2 linked regions of the Rhizobium sp. SSA_523 genome follow. The protein of the gene in region 1 interacts with the protein of each later gene in a pairwise test. Links are inferred from orthologs where the notes say so. Each region holds a gene or a part of one and is shown in the gene's direction. Other genes may lie near its edges. The genes, in order: eno and rpe.

Region 1 (9,346 bases):
TCTTTGCGGATCTGAAGCAGGAATTCGGCTTCCCGGTGCTCACCGACGTCCATACCGAGGAGCAATGCGCGATCGTTGCCGAGACGGTGGACGTGCTGCAGATCCCCGCCTTTCTGTGCCGGCAGACCGATCTCCTGGTCGCCGCCGCCGCGACCGGCCGTGTCATCAATGTCAAGAAGGGGCAGTTTCTGGCGCCCTGGGACATGAAGAATGTGCTGGCCAAGTTCACCGAAAGCGGCAATCCGAATGTGCTCCTGTGCGAGCGGGGCGCATCCTTCGGCTATAACACGCTGGTTTCCGACATGCGGTCGCTGCCGATCATGGCCGATCTCGGCGCTCCGGTCATCTTCGATGCGACACATTCGGTGCAGCAGCCGGGAGGGCAGGGCGGCTCGACCGGCGGCGAGCGGCGTTTCGTCGAGACCCTTGCCCGCGCAGCCGTCGCGGTCGGCGTGGCCGGCCTGTTCATCGAGGCGCATGACGATCCCGATCACGCGCCGTCCGATGGCCCGAACATGGTCCGCCTGGCGGATCTGGAACGCCTGCTGGAGCGGCTGATGGCGCTCGACACGGTCGCCAAGACGGTCTGAGCAGAGGCCGGCTGGATAGCCGTCTTCGGCGCGGATGGCGTGCTGCCATCGCCATCCGCAGGACGGGGTCGGGCTGTCATGCTCCTGCCATTGTATTTTCTGTGCCTTTGGATAAGACAGGCAGTGATTTCCACCGCACTTACCAGCAGGAAAAGCTCATGACAGCCATTACCGATATCGTCGCGCGCGAGATTCTCGACAGCCGCGGAAACCCGACCGTCGAAGTCGATGTTCACCTGGAAGACGGCAGCATGGGCCGCGCCGCGGTTCCCTCGGGCGCCTCGACCGGCGCGCATGAAGCCGTTGAATTGCGGGATGGCGGATCGCGTTATCACGGCAAAGGCGTGGAAAAGGCGGTCGAAGCCGTCAATGGCGAGATCTTCGACGCGATCGGTGGCCATGATGCGGAAAACCAGATCCTGATCGACAATCTGATGTGCCAGCTGGACGGCACGCCGAACAAGTCGCGCCTCGGCGCCAACGCCATTCTCGGCGTGTCTCTCGCTGTCGCCAAGGCGGCCGCCGAATCATCGGGCCTGCCGCTGTTCCGCTATGTCGGCGGCCCGAATGCGCGGCTTCTGCCGGTTCCGATGATGAACATCATCAATGGCGGCGCGCATGCCGACAATCCGATCGACTTCCAGGAATTCATGATCATGCCGGTCGGCGCAGAGAGCATCCGCGACGCCGTGCGCATGGGCGCGGAAGTCTTCCACGTGCTGAAGAAGGAGCTGGCTGCGAACGGCCACAACACCAATGTCGGCGATGAAGGCGGCTTCGCACCAGGCCTGAAAAGCGCGCCGGAAGCGCTCGATTTCATCATGAAGTCGATCGAAAAGGCCGGCTACCGTCCGGGCGACGACATTCATCTGGCGCTCGACTGCGCTTCGACCGAGTTCTTCAAGGACGGCAGATATGCCATGGAAGGCGAGGGCCGCAGCCTGGAGCCGGAAGCCATGGCGGATTATCTTGCCGAACTGGCGGGCAAATATCCGATCATCTCGATCGAAGACGGTATGGCCGAGGATGATTGGGACGGCTGGAAATATCTGACCGACAAGATCGGCGACAAGGTGCAGCTGGTGGGCGACGATCTCTTCGTCACCAATTCCGCCCGCCTGCGCGACGGCATCAAGATGGGCGTCGCCAATTCCATCCTCGTCAAGGTGAACCAGATCGGCTCGCTGACCGAGACGCTGGATGCCGTCGAAACCGCCCACAAGGCCGGCTACAGCGCAGTCATGTCGCACCGCTCGGGCGAGACGGAGGATTCGACGATTGCCGATCTCGCCGTCGCCACCAATTGCGGGCAGATCAAGACCGGCTCGCTGTCCCGTTCGGACCGGATTGCCAAATACAACCAGCTGATCCGCATCGAGGAGCTCCTCGGTCCGCAGGCGGGCTTTGCCGGCCGCTCGATCCTGAAGGGCTGATCGGCTCCCTCGCGGTTGCATTCAGGATGGCGGTGCTGCGAGGCGCCGCCATTTCTCTTTTCTGACAGGCGATCGGACTTCGACGAGGATCAACCATTGCTTAAGCATGTTCTGTCACCTTGACGCTCAGGTACTGCGTTACAGGGCATAATCTCGCATGTGGACGAGACATCACAAAAAACGAAAATTCGGCCGGCTGGTCATCCCCGCCATCACCGTCGCTTTCGTCTCCTATTTCGGCTATCACTCGGTGCACGGCAATCTCGGGCTCGTCGCCACGGAGAAATTCGAGCGCACGCGGGTTGAACGTGCAGCGGAATTGTCCAAATTGGTAAAGAAGCGAGAGGCGCTGGAGCGGCAGGTGCAACTGCTCAGCGATGGATCGCTTGAAAAGGACATGCTTGACGAGATCGCGCGCTACCAGCTCAACGTGTCGCGCGGCGATGAAATTGTGATCTTCAACAACTACTTCTGAATTAACCGAAATCCGGTTAAGGTTCCAATTCATTAATAAATACAGCTGCTTAATATTCATGTGAGCCATGCATTTAGGGCATTGCTGGCCCCTCCTTTCTTGCCTATGGTGTTCATAACCAAACAAACACGCAGGGAGGTTATGAATGGCGCCCAAGCAAGCCGCGTCGGCAGCCGGTCGGAAGACGGCGGCAAAGCCTGCAAAATCCAATGGCGGAGCCATTGCCGAATTCGACAAGGCCGAGGAACTCAAGGCCTATCGCGAAATGCTGCTCATTCGCCGTTTCGAGGAAAAGGCCGGCCAGCTCTACGGCATGGGCTTCATCGGCGGCTTCTGTCATCTCTACATCGGCCAGGAAGCCGTCGTCGTCGGCATGCAGATGGCGTTGAAGGACGGTGACCAGGTCATCACCGGTTACCGCGATCACGGCCATATGCTCGCTTGCGGCATGAGTGCGCGCGGCGTTATGGCGGAACTGACGGGACGCCGCGGCGGTCTTTCCAAGGGGAAGGGCGGCTCGATGCACATGTTCTCCAAGGAAAAGAATTTCTACGGCGGCCATGGCATCGTCGGCGCGCAGGTCTCGCTGGGGACCGGCCTTGGCTTTGCCAACAAATATCGCGGCAATGACAATGTCTCGCTCGCCTATTTCGGCGATGGCGCGGCCAATCAGGGCCAGGTCTATGAGAGCTTCAACATGGCGCAGCTGTGGAAGCTCCCGGTCATCTACGTGATCGAGAACAACCGTTATGCCATGGGCACATCGGTGTCGCGCGCCTCCGCCCAGACCGATTTCTCCCAGCGCGGCGCCTCCTTCGGCATTCCGGGGCTGCAGGTGGACGGCATGGATGTGCGCGCCGTCAAGGCTGCCGCCGACGAGGCCGTGGCGCATTGCCGCTCCGGCAAGGGCCCGATCATTCTCGAAATGATGACCTATCGCTATCGCGGCCATTCCATGTCGGATCCGGCCAAGTATCGCTCCAAGGACGAAGTGCAGAAGATGCGCTCGGAGCATGACCCGATCGAGCAGGTCCGTCAGCGCCTGATGGACAAAGGCTGGGCCTCGGAAGACGAGCTGAAGACCATCGACAAGGATGTTCGCGATGTCGTGGCCGACAGTGCCGATTTTGCCCAGAACGATCCGGAGCCGGATGTATCCGAGCTCTACACCGACATTCTGCTCTGATTTCGGGGAGGGACCCTAATGCCAATCAATATCCTGATGCCCGCCCTCTCTCCGACCATGGAAGAAGGCACGCTGTCCAAGTGGCTGAAGAAGGAAGGTGACACGGTCACCTCCGGCGACGTGATCGCCGAAATCGAAACCGACAAGGCGACGATGGAAGTGGAAGCGGTTGACGAAGGCGTCATCGGCAAGCTTCTGGTCGATGCCGGCACCGAAAACGTCAAGGTCAACACGCCGATCGCCGTTCTGCTGCAGGAAGGCGAAAGCGCGGATGCCATCTCTGACGCGCCGAAGGCCGATGCAGCGAAGGCCGACGCAGCGACCGCCGATGCGGAGCAGGCTGATGCCGATACGCCGGCGGCAACATCGGAGGCAGCTGGCGGCAAGGCCCGCGAGGCCGCGGCCGAGCCGAACTCCTCGGCCGACAACAAGGTTCCGGCTCAGCCAAAGACCGAGGTCGCCGCCGATCCGGACATCCCGGCCGGCACCGAGATGGTGACGATGACGGTGCGTGAAGCGCTGCGCGATGCCATGGCGGAAGAGATGCGTCGCGATGCGGATGTCTTTGTCATGGGCGAGGAGGTCGCCGAATACCAGGGTGCATACAAGGTCACGCAAGGCCTGCTCCAGGAATTCGGCGCCAACCGGGTGATCGATACGCCGATCACCGAGCATGGCTTTGCCGGCGTCGGCGTTGGTGCTGCCATGGCAGGTCTGAAGCCGATCGTCGAATTCATGACGTTCAACTTCGCCATGCAGGCGATCGACCAGATCATCAACTCGGCTGCCAAGACGCTCTATATGTCCGGCGGTCAGATGGGCGCACCCATGGTGTTCCGCGGCCCCAACGGTGCGGCCGCCCGCGTGGCCGCGCAGCACAGCCAGGATTATGCGGCCTGGTACAGCCACGTGCCCGGTCTCAAGGTGATCCAGCCCTATACGGCGGCAGACGCCAAGGGCCTGCTGAAGGCGGCGATCCGCGATCCCAATCCGATCATTTTCCTGGAGAACGAAATCCTCTACGGGCAGTCCTTCGAAGTGCCCAAGCTCGACGATTTCGTTCTGCCGATCGGCAAGGCCCGCATTCACCGCAGCGGCAAGGATATCACCCTTGTGTCCTGGGGCATCGGCATGACCTATGCGGTCAAGGCCGTTGCCGAGCTGGAGAAGGAAGGGATCGATGTCGAGCTGATCGACCTGCGGACCATCCGTCCCATGGATCTCCCCGCCATCGTCGAATCGGTCAAGAAGACCGGCCGGCTGGTGACCATCGAGGAAGGCTATCCGCAGTCTTCGGTGGGCGATTTCATCGCCAATCGCGTGCAGCGGGAAGCCTTCGACTATCTCGATGCACCGGTGCTGACGATTGCCGGAAAGGATGTGCCGATGCCTTACGCGGCCAATCTCGAAAAGCTCGCACTGCCGAATGTCGGCGAAGTGGTCCAGGCCGTCAAAGCCGTCTGCTACAAGTAAGAGGAGGGCAGGCTCATGCCGATCAACATTACCATGCCCGCCCTCTCGCCGACCATGGAAGAGGGCAATCTTGCCAAGTGGCTCGTCAAGGAAGGCGATACGGTCAAGTCCGGCGATGTGATTGCCGAGATCGAGACCGACAAGGCAACGATGGAAGTCGAAGCCGTCGATGAAGGCATTGTTGCCAAGATCGTGGTTGCGGCCGGCACCGAGGCCGTGAAGGTCAATGCGCTGATCGCCATTCTCGCCGAAGAAGGTGAGGATGTCGCAGCTGCCGCCGCGGGTGGCGGCTCGGCCGCCTCGGCACCGAAGGCCGAGACCGGCAACAAGGAAGAGCCAAAGGCGGAGGTCCAGAAGGCCGAACCGGCCGAGCGGCAGGAGACGCCAGACGTGAAGGCACCCGCCAAGGCGGACACCGCGGAGGCAGCGTCCTCCGCCTCCGGCGAGCGCGTCTTTTCCTCGCCGCTGGCGCGTCGCCTGGCCAAGGAAGCCGGCATCGATCTCTCCAGGCTGTCCGGATCCGGACCGAAGGGCCGCGTCGTCAAGTCGGATGTCGACAAGGCCGTGGCGAGCGGCTCGGCCAAGCCTGCTGAAGGCAAGGCGGCCAGCCCGGCTGCCAGTGCCGGCGCGGCTTCCACCGGCGCCTCGGCTCCCGCAGCTCCGATGGCCAAGGGCATGGCGGATGACGCCGTTCTCAAGCTCTTCGCAGAAGGCTCCTATGAGCTTCTGCCGCATGACGGCATGCGAAAGACGATTGCCGCGCGTCTGACCGAATCGAGCCAGACCGTGCCCTCGTATTTCGTGTCGATGGATTGCGAACTGGATGCGCTTCTGGCTCTGCGGGCCGAGATCAACAAGTCCGCGCCGATGATCAAGACGGAGAAGGGCGAGGTTCCGGCCTACAAGCTGTCCGTCAACGATTTCGTCATCAAGGCCATGGCTCTTGCTCTGCGCGACGTGCCCATGGCGAACGCCTCCTGGACATCGACGGCGAGGGTGAAGCACAAGCATTCCGATGTTGGAGTTGCCGTGGCCATTCCCGATGGGCTGATCACGCCGATCATCAAGAAGGCGGAAACCAAGACCCTGTCGATCATCTCCAACGAGATGAAGGATCTGGCCCGCCGCGCCCGCGACAAGAAGCTGAAGCCGGACGAGTATCAGGGCGGCACCACGGCCGTCTCCAATCTCGGAATGTTCGGTGTGTCGAACTTCACCTCGATCATCAACCCGCCGCATGCATCGATCGTCTCGATCGGCGCCGGCATCGAAAAGCCGGTGGTCAAGGGGGGTGAGATCAAGATCGCAACCGTCATGACGGCCACCTTCGCTTTCGATCACCGGGTGATCGACGGTGCGCTCGGCGCCGAACTGGCAGCGGCCTTCCAGCGGCATATCCAGAACCCGATGGGCATGCTGGTGTGATCCGGGAGGCGGATGGATGAAATCCGTTCTGTGCTTTGGCGATAGCCTGACCTGGGGATACGATCCCGTATCCCTCGGTCGGCACGATTACGCCGATCGCTGGACGAGCGTGCTCGCAGCAGCGCTCGGACCGGGCGTCACCGTGATCGCCGAAGGACTGAACGGGCGCACCACCGCCTATGACGATCATCTGGCCGATTGCAATCGCAATGGCGCAGCGCTGCTCCCGAGCGTTCTGGAGGCCCACAAGCCGCTGGATCTGGTGATCGTCATGCTCGGCACCAATGACATGAAGCGCGGCATTGCCGGATCGGCGACGCTGGCGACGAATGGCATGAAGCGGCTGGTGCAGCTGATCCGTCACCATGTCTGGGGCTTCGACTTTGAGGCGCCGGATATTCTCCTCGTCGCGCCGCCGAAGACATGCGAAACCGCCAATGCGCCGTTCGCCGCCATGTTTCGCGGTTCGCTGGAGGAATCGGCCATGCTGGCGAGCCTCTACCGCGATCTGGCCGACGAAATGGCCTGCGGCTTCTTCGATGCGGGGTCGGTCGCAACCACGACACCGCTGGACGGCATCCATCTGGATGCGGAAAACACGCGGGCCATCGGCCGGGGTATCGAGCCGATCGTCCGCATGATGCTGGGCGTCTGATCCCGCCAGGGCGGGGTTGATCAGGATCAAGGAGGAAGAGCGGGCGGCGGGAGTAGCATGATGATCGAAGTCACGACGACGGAGAAAAGATCATGTCACATACGCCACATCAGCTCGCCGAGGAATTTCCGGCGCACCTCGTGCAGATGCGCCGCCTGCGGGAAAGAGACGGGCACTTTCACCGGATCTGCGCTCAGTATGAGGATGTCAATCATCGCATCCATCTGGCAGAGACGGATGTAGAACCCTGTGACGATGCCTATATGGTCGGCTTGCGCAAGCAACGCCTGGCCCTGAAAGACGAAATTTATGGGATGTTGATGCGGGCAGAGCCGTCGACCGAGGAGAACGAGGTCTAGCAAGCGGCAACCGGCGCCTCCATTCCTGAAACCAATGGAAAAGAGCGGCTGAGACGGCCGTTCGAAGTTCTGGAAGGAGTGGAAGCGCCCATGGCTCAATCCTATGACGTCATCATCATCGGCTCCGGCCCAGGCGGCTATGTGACGGCGATCCGGGCCGCACAGCTCGGCTTGAAGACCGCCATCGTGGAACGCGAGCATCTCGGCGGCATCTGCCTGAATTGGGGCTGCATCCCGACCAAGGCTCTGCTCCGGTCGGCGGAAATCCTCGATCATGCCCATCATGCCAAATCCTTCGGCCTCACGCTGGACGGCACCATGACGGCGGATGTGAAGGCCGTGGTCGCGCGCTCCCGCGGCGTATCCGCCCGGCTGAACGGCGGCGTCGCCTTCCTGATGAAAAAGAACAAGGTCGACGTGATCTGGGGCGAGGCTAAGCTGACCAAGCCGGGCGAGATCAGCGTCGGCAAGATGTCCAAGCCGGTCGTGCAGCCGCAGAATCCGGTCCCGAAGGGCGTGCTGGGCGAGGGAACCTATAGTGCCAAGCACATCATCGTGGCAACCGGCGCAAGGCCGCGCGCGCTTCCCGGAATAGAGCCAGACGGCAGATTGATCTGGACCTATTTCGAAGCGATGAAGCCGGAGTCCCTGCCGAAATCCATCGTCGTTATGGGCTCCGGCGCCATCGGCATCGAATTTGCGTCCTTCTACCTGTCCATGGGCGTCGACGTGACGGTCATCGAGCTGATGGACAATATCATGCCGGTCGAAGACGTGGAGATCTCCACCTTTGCCCGCAAGCAGCTTGAGAAGCGCGGCCTGAAGATCATCACGGGGGCGAAGGTTTCCAAGGTCGACAAGAGCTCCGATTCGATCACCGCGCATGTCGAGACGAAGGACGGCAAGGTCAGCCAGATCACGGCGGACCGTCTGATCTCGGCGGTCGGCGTGCAGGGCAATATCGAGAATCTGGGCCTGGAAGCGCTCGGCGTGAAGACCGAACGCGGCTGCATCGTGATCGATGGCTACGGCAAGACGAATGTCGAAGGCCTCTATGCGATCGGCGATGTGGCCGGCCCGCCGATGCTTGCCCATAAGGCCGAGCATGAAGGTGTCATCTGCGTGGAGAAGATCGCCGGCGTGCCGGGCGTCCACCCGATGGACAAGGCGAAGATCCCGGGCTGCACCTATTGCAATCCGCAAGTGGCCTCGGTGGGCCTGACCGAAGCCAAGGCGAAGGAAGCAGGGCGCGACATTCGCGTCGGCCGTTATTCCTTCGCGGCCAATGGCAAGGCCATCGCGCTCGGCGAAGACCAGGGCATGGTCAAGACGATCTTCGACAAGCAGACCGGTGAGCTGATCGGCGCGCATATGGTCGGGGCAGAGGTGACCGAGCTCATCCAGGGTTTCGTCATCGCCATGAACCTGGAGACAACGGAAGAAGAGCTGATGCATACCATCTTCCCGCATCCGACCCTGTCTGAAATGATGAAGGAAAGCGTTCTCGACGCCTATGGCAGGGTGTTGAACGCCTGATGCTGTGCCTTGCCCCGCGCCGGCCATTGTGGCCGGCCGCGCGGGCAACCATATGGGTGTCCGAAGCATGGAGGACGGTCATGGAAGGTTTGGGTTTTCTCGGCACGATCATCATCGGCGGCTTGGCCGGATGGTTGGCCGGCATGTTGATGGACCTGCGCTTCGGCGTGTTCATGAACATCGTTATCGGCGTGGTGGGCGCGGCTTTGGCAAG
Region 2 (13,146 bases), 230 kb from region 1 along the record:
TTGACCGCCACCAGCCACGCCTGACGGGCCTGCGGCCTTCCAAGCGCCTCCCGCCCCCGCGCCCCGCGCCCCACGCCGACCGGCTTAACCCGTCATTAACCTTAACAGGGTGTAATCCCGGCAAGGCTGATCGCGCTGAGCGAGTCGTACGGGAGACGGATTTGGCAGAGGCGGGTGACAATCGTGTTTTCGGCAAGCGTGCCAGACAGCACGTGCTGATCCTCGCTTCAGGCGATCGCATCCGCCACATGGCGATCCGTCCCTGGATGGCAGGCCTCGGTCTCTGTTTCGTCCTCGTCTTCACGATCGGCTATCTCGCCGCGACCACCTATCTCGTCCTGCGCGACGACCTGATCGGCGCGGCAATGGCCCGCCAGGCGCGTATCCAGCATGATTATGAAGACCGTATTTCGGCCCTCCGGGCGCAGCTCGACCGGATCACCTCCCGCCAGCTTCTCGACCAGCAGGTGGTGGAACAGAAGGTGGAAAAGCTGCTCGAACAGCAGAGCGCCCTGTTTTCCCGCCATGGCAAGCTCGGGGACCTGATGGAGCGGGCGGAAGAGCAAGGCCTTGGCGGCGAAGCCGCGCCGCCGGTCAATGCCTTCCAGCCGCAGAAGCGCGACAAGCAGGCCATGCTCGGCGATGGCCTGAAGGCGATCGATCATCTCCTCTCCGCCGACCAGAACACCAAGGCACGGACCACGGCCTCCGCTTTCTCGCCCGCTGCATCGCCTGCCGGACTCTCGACCGCCTTCTCGCATGCCGACGAAAGCGTGGCCGATCGGGCGGACCGCGTCTTTTCCAAGGTGACGCTCTCGCTGAAGACCATCGAGCAGGAACAGTTTTCCCGCATCCACGAATTGACGGCCGATGCGGAGAAGAAGGCGAGCGCGATGGCGGCGATCATGCGCCCGATCGGCGTTGCCCTGCCAATCCAGGCGCCGGAGCTTGGGAGCGATACCGGCGGCCCCTTCGTCGAGCCGATGCATCTCAACGCCTTCGATGCCTCTCTCGACCAGCTGGACGCTGCCTTGAACCGCCTCGACAATGTCCGCCAGACGGCCAAGGACCTGCCTTTCGGCAATCCCGCACCCGGCGACAGCATTACCAGCCCCTTCGGCAACCGTGTCGACCCTTTCCTCGGCCGCCTGGCCCTGCACACCGGCATTGATTTTCGCGCCGATATTGGCCAGCCGGTCAAGGCGACCGGGCGCGGCAAGGTCATCTCGTCCGGCTATTCCGGCGGATATGGCAATATGGTGGAGATCGATCACGGCCAGGGAATCACCACGCGCTTCGGGCATCTGTCCGCGGCCCTGGTGAGCGTCGGCGAGCATGTGGAAGCCGGTGACGTCATCGGCAAAGCGGGCTCGACCGGCCGGTCGACCGGACCGCATATTCACTACGAGGTCCGCCGCAATGGTGACGCGGTGGATCCGATCCGCTTCCTCAATGCCGGCATGAAACTGACGACCTATATGTGACGCCGGACGGCCCTGCGCGGAGCGGCCGGTCCCGTCGCACCCGCTGCCTCTCCTCCGGCTTTTTCGGCATTTCGCCGTTCTGGGGCTCAAATTCACCATTTGCGCCGCATTTTGACCGCTTTTCTTGACTTTGCCGGGCTTTGCGCTTATGTCGCGGCCATCGTCGGACGTTCATACGGATCCGACTCACAGAGTTCTTCCACAGAACCGAACGGAAACAGTTTTCTCTTTGACCACTTTTGCTGATCTTGGCTTGAGCCAGAAAGTCCTTTCCGCCGTGACCGACGCGGGCTATTCAACGCCTACGCCGATTCAGGCCGGTGCCATCCCGCCCGCCCTCCAGCGGCGCGATATTTGCGGGATCGCACAGACGGGGACAGGCAAGACAGCCTCCTTCGTCCTGCCGATGCTGACCCTTCTCGAGAAGGGCCGCGCCCGGGCTCGCATGCCGCGGACGCTCATTCTGGAACCGACGCGCGAACTCGCGGCGCAGGTTGCGGAAAATTTCGAAAAATACGGCAAGAACCACAAGCTGAACGTGGCGCTGCTGATCGGCGGCGTCTCCTTCGACGAGCAGGACCGCAAGCTGGAGCGCGGCGCCGACGTGCTGATCTGCACGCCCGGCCGGCTTCTCGATCATTGCGAGCGCGGCAAACTGCTGATGACGGGTGTGGAAATCCTCGTCATCGACGAAGCCGACCGCATGCTCGACATGGGCTTCATCCCGGATATCGAGCGGATCGCCAAGATGATCCCCTTTACCCGCCAGACCCTGTTCTTCTCGGCCACCATGCCGCCGGAAATCCAGAAGCTGGCGGATCGCTTCCTGCAGAACCCGGAGCGTGTCGAGGTGGCACCGCCCTCCTCCACCGCCAAGACCGTGACGCAGCGCCTCGTCGCTTCGCACAACAAGGATTACGAGAAGCGCGCAGTGCTGCGCGAGCTCATCCGGGCGCAGAATGATCTCAAGAATGCGATCATCTTCTGCAACCGCAAGAAGGATGTCGCGGATCTGTTCCGCTCGCTCGAACGCCACGGCTTTTCCGTCGGCGCCTTGCATGGCGACATGGACCAGCGCTCCCGCACCAATATGCTGGCCGGCTTCAAGGACAATCAGATCACGCTTCTGGTAGCCTCGGACGTCGCCGCGCGCGGCCTCGACATTCCCGATGTCAGCCATGTCTTCAATTTCGACGTGCCGATCCATGCGGAGGATTATGTCCACCGAATCGGCCGCACCGGCCGCGCCGGCCGATCCGGACGTGCCTTCACCCTCGTCACCAAATCCGACTCGAAATATCTCGACGCGATCGAAAAGCTGATCGGCCAGCAGATCGAATGGGAAAGCGGCGATCTGTCTGCGCTTCCGCCTCCGATGGAGAGCCAGGATAGCGGTCGGGCGCGCGGCAAGTCTCGCGAGCGCGACAAGGATCGGGATCGGGATCGTGGACGGTCCAAGCGCGGTCATAAAGCTGACATCCGGGCAGCCGATACTGCCGAAGTCATCGAGCAGGCTCCCAGCGAGCGGGCTCCTAGCGAACGGGCTCCCACTGAGCGGGCTCCCATTGAACGGGCTCCCATTGAACGGGCTCCCAGTGAACGGGCTCCAAAGGAACAAAGGACGGACAGCGTGGCGGCAGAACTTCAGAAGGCAGACCATCGCAAGCCGCAGAATGGTGGCCGCAACCAGTCGCGCCCCTATCCTGCCAATGACGACCACCGCGAACGCCGCCGCCGCCGTGATGACGATGACGGCCCGACGCCGGTCGGCTTCGGCGACGACATTCCGGCTTTCATGCTGATCGTGGCCAACGCCAAGGGCTGATGCCAGATGGCTCTTCCCGGCATTGATTTTCCGGGTTTCGGCGCCGGTCTCGTAATCCGGCGCGACGATGGCAAGATCCTTCTCTACAAACGCCTGAAGGCACCGGAAGCCGGCCACTGGAACATCGTGGGCGGCAAGGTCGATCATATGGAATCCTCCGAGGATGCCGCGCGGCGCGAGGCGCAGGAGGAAACCGGCCTTGTCATCGGTGCCCTCCACTGCCTCGGCGTCAGCGAGCAGCGGATCGAGGCCGATCGCCAGCACTGGATCTCCGTGCTTTACGTGACGGACGATTTCAATGGTGATCCGGTCCTGACGGAGCCGGACAAGCTCTCCGACTTCGGCTGGTTTGCCATCGATGCCCTGCCAACCCCTCTCTCCGCCTTCACGAGTCATGCGGTCCGCCTGCTGCAGGCAGGCTGACGCGCATTAGGACCCGATCAGGGTCCGAGGAGCGAAGCCGCCGGTGGATCAATATCCGTCAAGGCTTCGTGACGCGGGGTATAGCGATTTCCGCCATGTCCCCGCGGGACGCGCCGGAAACCGTGTGCAAATTCGACCCTAAGGTCTGGATGCGCGCAGTCCGGCCTCGAAGGCAAGCCGGCTCCATTTCGCCATGCTGTCCGGATCGTCCAGCGCCTCTTCCGGTATCGTCCAGTAGGGCATCAGGACGGCCTTGCCGGATTTTCCCTCATAGGACCATTGCCGGGCGCCGGCGGCGGCAAACAGCGGCGCCGTCTCGGCATCGGCCTTCAGCATGATCTCGTCTCGCAGTTCGAGCGCAAAGATGATGCCCTGGTGATAGATGCCCTTGCCGCCGAACATGCGGCGGATGCTGACCGATCCCAAAGCCTCGAACATGTCTTCGATCGCCGCATTGTCCATGGCTCTATCCCGGCACTTGCTTCATGGGAGGCAATATGCCTCCGGCGGCAAGCACCGCTTCGGGCGTGTCGACATCCAGATGCGCCGCCTCGCCGATCTCGACGTCGATGATCGGCAGGCCGCAGGTTTCGATCACGTGGCGGGCGCCGACATCGCCTTCCAGCGCCATCAGGTCGGCGAAGGTGCTACGCGGCAGGATGACCGGATTGCCGCGCTTGCCGGCGGCAACCGCGCGCACGATGGCGCGTCCTTCCGCCTCGACAAAAGCCTGGCTCAACCGCTGCAGATCGTCCGATGTGAGCCCCGGCATATCGCCCAGGAGAACCATGACGCCCGCGCTGTCGGAAAGGACCGCCGCCGAAAGCCCCGCCTTCAGCGAACTCGCCATGCCGGTGGCAAAGTCCGGATTGTCGACAACCGTCAGCGGCAGACCGTGAAGGGCCGAAGCAACATCGGGAGCGCGATAGCCGGTGACGGCGACGATAGGACCCGGCAGTGCATCGAGCGCCCGCTCCGCCATCCGGCGCACCAGCGGCACGCCGTCGAACCGGGCCAGCAATTTGTGCCCCGCCTCTCCCATTCGGCTGGCCCGCCCGGCGGCAAGCAGGATGGCGCCGATATCGCGTCCGGCGAGGCTTGGCCGATCGGCCTCCCGGGGTCGCGGGCGGCTTGGAATTTCCATCAGCAGTCCTCCAACACCCAGACCCGACAAATCCGCTTCGGATGGGACTTCGCCCGCCATGAGCCGGCTCAGGATCCAGTCGAATCCGTTCTCCTTCGGCGAACGAGCGCAGCCGGGCGCCACAATGATCGGCACGGCGCCGCAATGGGCCAGAACCAGAAGATTGCCGGGATCGACCGGCAGTCCAACGCGGTCGATCACGCCGCCGGCCTTGCGGATCGCCTGCGGCAGGACGTCATGCGCATCGCAGACGGCTGAGGCGCCGAACAGGATGACCATATGCGGCCCCGATCCATGATCCTGCTGCAGGGCGGATGTGATTGCCGCAGCGACCTCGTCTTCGCGATGCGCCACGCGCTGCTCGCCTGTCACCACGCTGCCGGATGCCGCCAGCCGCCGCTGCAGCCGTTCGGCGGTCTTGTCCATGACGGAGGTCTTGAGCTGCGGCAAGCGTGTCTGGATCAGCGCCACGCCGTGCGCCCGATAGGGTTTCAGGGTCAGGGCCCGCCGACCTCGCAGGACCGCCGCCGCCGTCTCGACGATCGCTCCGGGCACAGCCAGCGGTATGATCTTGATGGTCGCCACCATGTCGCCGGCATGGACGGCGCTGTAATCGGCAAGGCTCGCCAGGGTGATCGCCGGATCGATGCGGTTGAATCCATCGACAGCCTCTTTGTCGACGCGCAAAAGGCCGTTTTCCGTGGCATAGAGATTGACGCGGCCGGTGCTCGCCGGAGCGCTTCGAATGCCAGGCGAAAGCACCGGATCCACCAGCCTCTCCGCGGCCACGTCCTCGGTCAGGTCGTCTTGCGCAAGCTGCGCAACGATGACGCTGTCGATATCGTTGGAAAGAAGCCGGGCAAGATCCGCCTGGGAAAGCCTTGTGCCCTTGGACAGCCGCCCATCGGGGAGCACGACGCCATGCGCCAGGATGGCGCCTTCCGCCTCTGTTGTGGGCAGCGGGCCGAATTTCATGCGCGTCCCGCCAGCGGACGGTTGCGGAATGCCTGGACGATTTCCGCCAGGATGGCGAGCGCGATCTCCTCGGGGCTGGATGCGCCGATGGCAAGGCCGATCGGCGCATGGATCCGGCCGATCTGCTCCGCCTCGAGCCCCAGTCCGGTCAGACGCTCGACCCGCTTGGCATGGGTCTTTCGGCTGCCCAGCGCGCCGACGTAGAAACACTTGGTCCGCAGCGCCTCCGCAAGCGGGAAATCGTCGATCTTCGGATCATGCGTCACCGCCACCAGCGCCGTATAGGCATCGAGCGGGCGCGCCGGCAGCACATCCTCCGGCCAGTCGGCAATCAGATCGACAGCGCCGAAACGTTCAGGGGTCGCGAAGGCGGTGCGCGGATCGATGATCGTCAGATCGTAGCCCAGAACCGCCGAAAGCGCCGAAAGCGCCTGGGTGATATGAACGGCGCCAATGGCGACGATCCGCGGCGGCGGCAGATGAACGGCAAGAAAATGGTCCGCGCCCTCCACCTCCACTGCTGCCGATTTTCCGGCCAGCAGTGCTTTGGAAGCGGCCTCTTCGAAAGCCTCCGGCCAGACGTCGCCCTCCAGCAGAAGCTGCGCTTCGCCGGTTGCCAGATTGGTGACCAACACCGCCGCCCGACGGGCCTGACGCGCCGCATTGAGCGCGGCAAGAAGCTGAAGCTGCATCAATCCAGCCTTTCCAGATAGACGCGGATCCGGCCGCCGCAGGAGAGCCCGACGCGCCAGGCGGTTTCGTCCGCAACGCCGAATTCCAGCATTTTCGCCTGACCCGAGGCGATGACATCCTGCGCCTCCGCAATCACCGCACCCTCGACGCAGCCGCCGGAAACCGAGCCCTCAAAATTTCCCTCGGCGTCGATCACCAGATGGCTGCCGGCCTGGCGCGGCGCCGAGCCCCAGGTTTCGATGACAGTGGCCAGGGCGACCGGGCGGCCATCCAGCCGCCAGGCCTCTGCCGTGCGAAGCGGATCGATCGTGCCGGTCATGTGGATCTCCTTTTCGGTGGCGGATGGCCCGAAGGGGCGAGAAAGTCTCGTGGATCTGCAGACTGCGATGTAAGGCCGGAAAGCGCCGCCGCAAGATCGGCAAGCGAATTCAGATTGTGCATGGGGCGAAATTCGTCGACATGCGGCAGGATTGCCCGAACACCCCGGGCGCGCGCCTCGAAACCCTCGAAGCGCAGAAGCGGATTGAGCCAGATCAGCCGGCGGCAGCTCCGGTGCAGGCGGTCTATCTCCAGCTCCAGCTCGGCGAGATCATCCCGCTCCAGCCCGTCGCTGATCAACAGCACCACCGCCCCGCCGCCGAGGACGCGCCGCCCCCAGCTGCGGTTGAAGCGCGCCAGCGCCGCACCGATGCGCGTTCCTCCCGACCAGTCGGGGACCGCCGCGGCGCAGGCCTGCATGGCGTCATCGGGATCGCGATGGCGCAAGGCGCGCGTCACATTGGTCAGCCGCGTGCCGAAGAGGAAGACATGGCAGCGCCGGCGCTTTTCCATCATGGCATGGCAGAAGGTCAGGAAGATGCGGCTATACTGGCTCATCGATCCCGATATGTCGACCAGCACCACCAGCGGCGGGCTCTCCTTTCGGGGGCGTTTGAACTGCGGCAGGATCAGCGCACCGCCTGTGCGCATGGCGGCTTTCAAGGTGCGTCGCGGATCGATGCGGGCGGGGCGATGGGTGGCGCGGAAGCGCCGCGTCGTCACCGTGTCGAGCGGGAGCACCAGCCGGGCGAGTTCCCGGCGCGCCAGTGCCAGTTCCGCAGCACTCATCTGCGCGAAATCGGCCTTGCGGAGCACATCCGATGCGGAAGCCGTCAGCCGCGCCTCTCTCTCGATCTCCGGCGGTGCCTCGCGTTTTGGCGGGCTTGCGTGACGATCGAACAGCGCGTCGCTGACCCTTGCCGCCGCCGGCTTCGGTTTTTCCCGCTCCCGGTGATCGGCCGCCTTCGGCGACATCATCTGGATCATCTTCTCGATCAGCTCGCGCTTGCGCCAGAACAGCCGGAAGGCCTCGTCGAAGACAGCCATGTCCTCCCGCCGCTTGACGAAGATACTGGCCAATGCGGCATGGAACTCGTCGCGCGATCCGATGGAAATGGCCTGCACGGCGGATACGGCATCGAGCGTCGCCTGCGGCGAGGTCTTCAATCCGGCCCTGCGAAGAACGCGTGAGAAATGAAGGATATTGTCGGCCAGACGCCCCTCGCCGGGCACCTGGTCCGGCGGCAAGGCAAACTCATCCGCTGCGCCCATCGCCTCACTCCTTCATTCACACCGTCAGCGCGCCATCAGGTCCGCTTTGACCTCTGCCAGGATCGCCGCCCCCTCGCCGCCCTGCACACGGGCGATATCGTCCTGATACTTCAACAGCGTGCCGAGCGTGTCGGAGACGGTTTCGGGATCGAGGGCCATCCGGTCGAGCTCGGTCAGCGCCGTCGCCCAGTCGATCGTCTCCGCCACGCCGGGATTCTTGAAGAGGTCGATGCCCCGCAGTTTCTGCACATAGGCGACGACCTGTTGCGACAAAGCCGAACCGGCGCCGGGCACCTTGCGATGGAGGATCGACAATTCCTGGTCGGCATCGGGATAATCGACCCAGTGATAGAGGCAGCGCCGCTTCAGGGCATCGTGGATCTCGCGCGTGCGATTGGTGGTGATGATGACGATCGGCGGTTCCGCCGCCTTGATCGTGCCGAGCTCGGGAATGGTCACCTGGAAATCGGACAGGACTTCGAGAAGATAGGCCTCGAAGGCCTCGTCGGCGCGGTCCAGTTCGTCGATCAGAAACACCGGCGCAGGCTCGCCCGGCTGCGACAGTGCCTTCAGCACCGGGCGGCGGATGAGGTGGCGCTCGCTGTAGAGATCGGCCGAAATCCGGTCCCGGTCGCTCGATCCCGCCGCTTCCGACAGGCGGATCTCCAGCATCTGGGCCGGGTAGTTCCACTCATAGACCGCCGATGCGACATCCAGGCCCTCGTAGCACTGCAGCCGGATCAGCGGTCGGTGGAGCGAGGCCGAAAGCGCCTTGGCGATTTCGGTCTTGCCCACGCCCGCTTCACCTTCGAGAAGCAAAGGCCGCCTCATCTTCAAGGACAGGTAGATGACCGTGGCAAGCGCGCGCGACGCCAGGTAATCCTGGCCTTCGAGCAGCGCGATCATCCCGTCGATGGACGTCGGCAGGGCTGGCAGAGATGTATCGTCCATTATCCTTTTCCCCCCGGTCCTCATGTCTACAGCGCGTGAAAACTCCGGTCCAGATACATCAGCGCTTCCGCCTTGGGGCCGAGATGCAGGCCCACCACCTCGCCGAACAGCACCATATGCGTGGACATGACCTTGACCTCCAGGAGGCGGCAGTCGAAGGCCACCAGCGCATCGGACAGGACCGGCGCGCCGGTCACCAGCCTTTGCCAGATGCCAAGCGAAAACCGCTCCTCGGTCGGAAGGTCCTCGAAGCCGGCCAGCGCCCGTGCCAGCGGCTGGTGGTGGGCCGCCAGGGCATTCAGCGCAAAATAGCCGCTCTTCTCGAAGATCGCATTCTTCGCATTGGCCACATTCAGGCAGGCAAGCACAGTCGGCGGATCATCGGATACCGAGCAGGCGGCCGTCGCCGTCACGCCCCGCCGAACCCCCTGCCACTCCGTCGTCACCGCCTGGACATGTCCCGCATAGCGCGCCATGCCGTTGCGGTAATGGACAGGATCGACCGGCTGCGGCCCGTCAGGCGTGAAGCTTGCAGGTGCGGGATCCGCCGCGGGTGCGTTGCGCGAAACAGGATTGGCCGGCTGGCCTCCGTTTGCATCCGAAACTGTCACATTCATTCTCCACGCTAAGCTGAATAGTCCCGCAAGTGGTCGCCGATGCCGGGACAGGACACTGCCGGAACCAAAGGATCTTGGCAGGCACAGGTTATCGTTCGGCGAAGTCCCGCCCGGTTCCGGCTTCACACCAGCATATGGGCATGAGCGGCTCTCTTGTCCATCGAAAGCCTTGCGGGATCGGCGCCTTTTGGACCCTTGCCTGGGCGTGAAGCGCTCAGCCATGCCGGGTGCCCAAGCAGGTTTTGGAAAAGTGTCCCATGGTTTTCCGACCGGAACCTGCGTCACCCCAATAGACCAAGCGGACGAAGCGTTGGCCGGCCAATGCAGGTCCGCTTCGGTTTTCCTTTGACCGGCGCTGCAGTGCAGCTAAATGTAGGCGATGAGAGGAAAACAAAGCGTATGAAATCTGTTCCGTCCATCGCCGCCATGCTGGGCCTTGCCGCGCTTGCCTCGGGATTGCCGACGGCCGGCGCCGCCCGCGCCGCCGTGATCGGCGTCGTTGCTCCGCAGCAGGGACCTTATGCCGCCCTCGGCGCGCAGATCCTGGCCGGCGCGCGCGCGGCTGGGAACGAAAACGCGGTGGTCAGCATCAACGAGACCTGCGAGGAAGGCCAGGGCCGGACGGTTGCAGAGGCGCTTGCCGCGGCCGGCGCCACGATCGCGGTCGGCTTCTTGTGCGTGGAGACGGTTGCCGATGCCCTGCCGGTCCTGAAGGAGAAAGCCATTCCGGCCATATCCGTCTCGGTGCGGTCCAGGATCCTGATGGAGGATGCGCATCGCTACCAATGGCCGTTTTTCCGCCTCGCGCCGGTGGACGGCATGGAGGCGCAGAAGATGGCCGATATCATCCTGTCGCGGTTCAGGACCCGGTCCGTTGCCCTGGTGGACGACGGGACGATTTACGGCCGCGAACTGATCAGCACGGTGCGCCAGAAGATCGAGGCCGGCGGCATCAAGCCGAGCTTCGTCGATACGTTCCGCCCCGGACAGGAGCAGCAGCTGTCGCTCGTGCGCCGGCTCGTCGGCGCCGGGGCAAGCCATGTCGTGGTCGGCGGCGACCGTTCGGATGTCGCCGTGATGACCAGGGATGCCGAAGCCGACGGCGCGCAGCTGACCTTTCTGGGTGGCGATGTGATGCGCGCCGCCGACCGCCCGGTGCCGCTCGCCGATTCCACCCTCGCCATTGCCCTGCCCGATTACCGGCGCCTGCCGGGGGCAGAGGCGGCGGTCACCGTGCTGCGCGACCAGGGCGTGGAACCGGAAGGCTATGTCCTGCCCGCCTTCGCCGCCATGCAGGTTGCCAAGGCAGGCATGGCCGCGGCGCAAGCGGGCGGCAGCGCTTTGCTCGACACGCTGAAAAGCATGCAGACAGAGACGGCGGTAGGACCCGTAGAGTTCGGCGCCGACCACGAATTGCGCCGCAATCCGTTCCGGCTCCAGCAATGGCAGGACGACCATTTCGAGCTCGTCGGTCCGGAAACCGACTAGGCGATAGCGCGGTCCGCAAAAAGGGAGCCTCGCTGCGCTTGGACCTTCGTCTTGACGGGCAATTGTGCCGGCCCTGCGGGAATGGTAGAGCGGCGCATCATCTCCCTGGAGGAACCCATGCCGTCGCAGATCCGTATCGCCCCATCCATTCTCGCCGCCGATTTTTCAAAGCTTGGCCAGGAAGTGCGCGATGTCGTGGAAGCCGGCGCCGACTGGGTGCATCTCGACGTGATGGACGGTCATTTCGTCCCCAACATCTCCTTCGGGCCCGATGTCATCAAGGCGCTGCGGCCTCATAGCCAGGCCTTTTTCGACTGCCATCTGATGATTGCGCCGGCGGATCCCTATCTCGAGGCCTTTGCCAAGGCCGGCTGCGACGGAATCACCGTTCATGCCGAAGCTGGCCCGCATCTGCACCGCTCCCTGCAGACCATCCGGTCGCTCGGCAAGAAGGTCGGCGTCACTCTCAATCCGGCAACCCCTCTTTCGGTTCTGGAAAACGTTCTGGACGATATCGACCTCATCTTGATCATGAGCGTCAATCCGGGCTTCGGCGGGCAGAAGTTCATTCCGGCCATGCTGGACAAGATCGCCGCCGCCGCCGCGATGATCGGCAGCCGGCCGATCGATCTGGAGGTCGATGGCGGCATTACGGTGGAGACGATCGGCGCGGCGACGAGGGCCGGTGCCAATGTCTTCGTGGCGGGTTCGGCAATCTACAAGGGAGACGGTGTTGCTGCCTATCGCGCCAATATTGACGGGCTGCGGCAGGCAGCGGACAGCCGGTCGACATAAAGTCGAGAGTTTGCGGCCATCTGCCGCGACCGTGAGGATCGAATGTCACAATGACCACGAGACGCATGAGGTCGGAGGGAAAGTCATCACGATCCGGACGGATCGTGCCGGTCCTCTCCGGCGCCATCGTCTGGAGTGCCTGTTGTGGCGCACTGGCCGCCCTTGCCTTGATGCAGGGGGAAAGACAGATCGAGGCTGAGGAAAGCCGGCTGATTGCGGTTTTCGCCGGCGGCGCCGCCCTCGCCTGGCTTGTCACCGCAGCGCTGGCCCCGCAGCTGAAAGCGCGGCTGGGCGGCAGGCGGAGCCTTCTCTTCCTGATCATCGCAAGCCTGCTTGCCCTCTCCACCATCGGCGTGACGGCGGCCCTCTTCGCCCTCGATTACCGCAGCTTCTATGCCAGATGGCATGCAGAGCCGCTGAGCCGCATCTGGTTGCTGCAGCTCGGCTTCACCTCGGCATCCGCCGTCTACCAGTTCCTCGTCATCGGCCTTAGGCTCTATCTGCCCTTCGGCCCGCTCCTCCTCTGCGCCGCTGCGGCCATGCTTCTTCGCCTGACCCGCTGACGGAACAACAGGCTTGGTCTTGCGCCCTCTTCTTGCTAAAGCGGGGCCAACACCAAGAAACCGCCAAGGAAGCCTCGATGATCCCCCGCTATTCCCGGCCTGAAATGGTCGCCATCTGGTCGCCCGAAACCAAATTCCGCATCTGGTTCGAAATCGAGGCCTATGCCTGCGATGCGCTGGCCGATCTCGGCGTCATTCCCAAGGAGGCCGCGCGCACCATCTGGGAGAAAGGCGGAGCGGCGACCTTCGACGTCGCGCGCATCGACGAGATCGAAGCCGTGACCAAGCATGACGTCATCGCCTTCCTGACGCATCTTGCGGAATTTGTCGGCCCCGACTCGCGCTTCGTCCACCAGGGCATGACATCCTCGGACGTGCTGGACACGACCTTGAACATCCAGCTGGTGCGCGCCGCCGATATCCTGCTTTCGGACATGGACCGGCTGCTCAACGCGCTCAAGACCCGGGCATTCGAGCACAAGGACACGATCCGCATCGGGCGCAGCCACGGCATCCATGCCGAGCCGACGACCATGGGGCTCACCTTCGCGCGGTTCTACGCCGAGATGGACCGCAACCGGAAGCGCCTGGTCCAGGC

Evidence for each region.
Region 2: the proteins of eno (region 1) and rpe interact in binary tests that used the Escherichia coli proteins (3 or more experiments, as listed by UniProt). The link is inferred for Rhizobium sp. SSA_523 from one-to-one orthologs.

Annotation. Positions count from the first base shown.
Region 1 is NZ_CP129382.1:848,977-858,322, forward strand. Bases 1-2,885 are described here. They hold eno (phosphopyruvate hydratase), read left to right. Parts: upstream 1-748; coding sequence 749-2,023; downstream 2,024-2,885. Other genes in these bases: kdsA (3-deoxy-8-phosphooctulonate synthase), read left to right, coding at 1-590; QTJ18_RS12490 (FtsB family cell division protein), read left to right, coding at 2,181-2,498; pdhA (pyruvate dehydrogenase (acetyl-transferring) E1 component subunit alpha), read left to right, coding at 2,644-2,885. In the rest of the region: more of pdhA, read left to right, coding at 2,886-3,684; QTJ18_RS12500 (pyruvate dehydrogenase complex E1 component subunit beta), read left to right, coding at 3,703-5,157; QTJ18_RS12505 (pyruvate dehydrogenase complex dihydrolipoamide acetyltransferase), read left to right, coding at 5,173-6,582; QTJ18_RS12510 (SGNH/GDSL hydrolase family protein), read left to right, coding at 6,599-7,237; QTJ18_RS12515 (HP1242/YdcH family protein), read left to right, coding at 7,330-7,596; lpdA (dihydrolipoyl dehydrogenase), read left to right, coding at 7,687-9,132; QTJ18_RS12525 (GlsB/YeaQ/YmgE family stress response membrane protein), read left to right, coding at 9,213-9,346. UniProt on the Escherichia coli protein: Catalyzes the reversible conversion of 2-phosphoglycerate (2-PG) into phosphoenolpyruvate (PEP). It is essential for the degradation of carbohydrates via glycolysis.
Region 2 is NZ_CP129382.1:1,072,783-1,085,928, forward strand. What follows is about bases 10,177-13,146. They hold rpe (ribulose-phosphate 3-epimerase), read left to right. Parts: upstream 10,177-11,307; coding sequence 11,308-11,985; downstream 11,986-13,146. Other genes in these bases: QTJ18_RS13615 (ABC transporter substrate-binding protein), read left to right, coding at 10,177-11,190; QTJ18_RS13625 (hypothetical protein), read left to right, coding at 12,036-12,548; purB (adenylosuccinate lyase), read left to right, coding at 12,626-13,146. In the rest of the region: QTJ18_RS13560 (ferritin-like domain-containing protein), read left to right, coding at 1-24; QTJ18_RS13565 (M23 family metallopeptidase), read left to right, coding at 162-1,484; QTJ18_RS13570 (DEAD/DEAH box helicase), read left to right, coding at 1,714-3,309; QTJ18_RS13575 (NUDIX domain-containing protein), read left to right, coding at 3,316-3,732; QTJ18_RS13580 (TfoX/Sxy family protein), read right to left, coding at 3,871-4,194; QTJ18_RS13585 (NTP transferase domain-containing protein), read right to left, coding at 4,199-5,851; QTJ18_RS13590 (XdhC family protein), read right to left, coding at 5,848-6,543; QTJ18_RS13595 (XdhC family protein), read right to left, coding at 6,543-6,863; QTJ18_RS13600 (vWA domain-containing protein), read right to left, coding at 6,860-8,134; QTJ18_RS13605 (AAA family ATPase), read right to left, coding at 8,159-9,085; QTJ18_RS13610 (flavin reductase), read right to left, coding at 9,112-9,561; more of QTJ18_RS13615, read left to right, coding at 10,102-10,176. UniProt on the Escherichia coli protein: Catalyzes the reversible epimerization of D-ribulose 5-phosphate to D-xylulose 5-phosphate.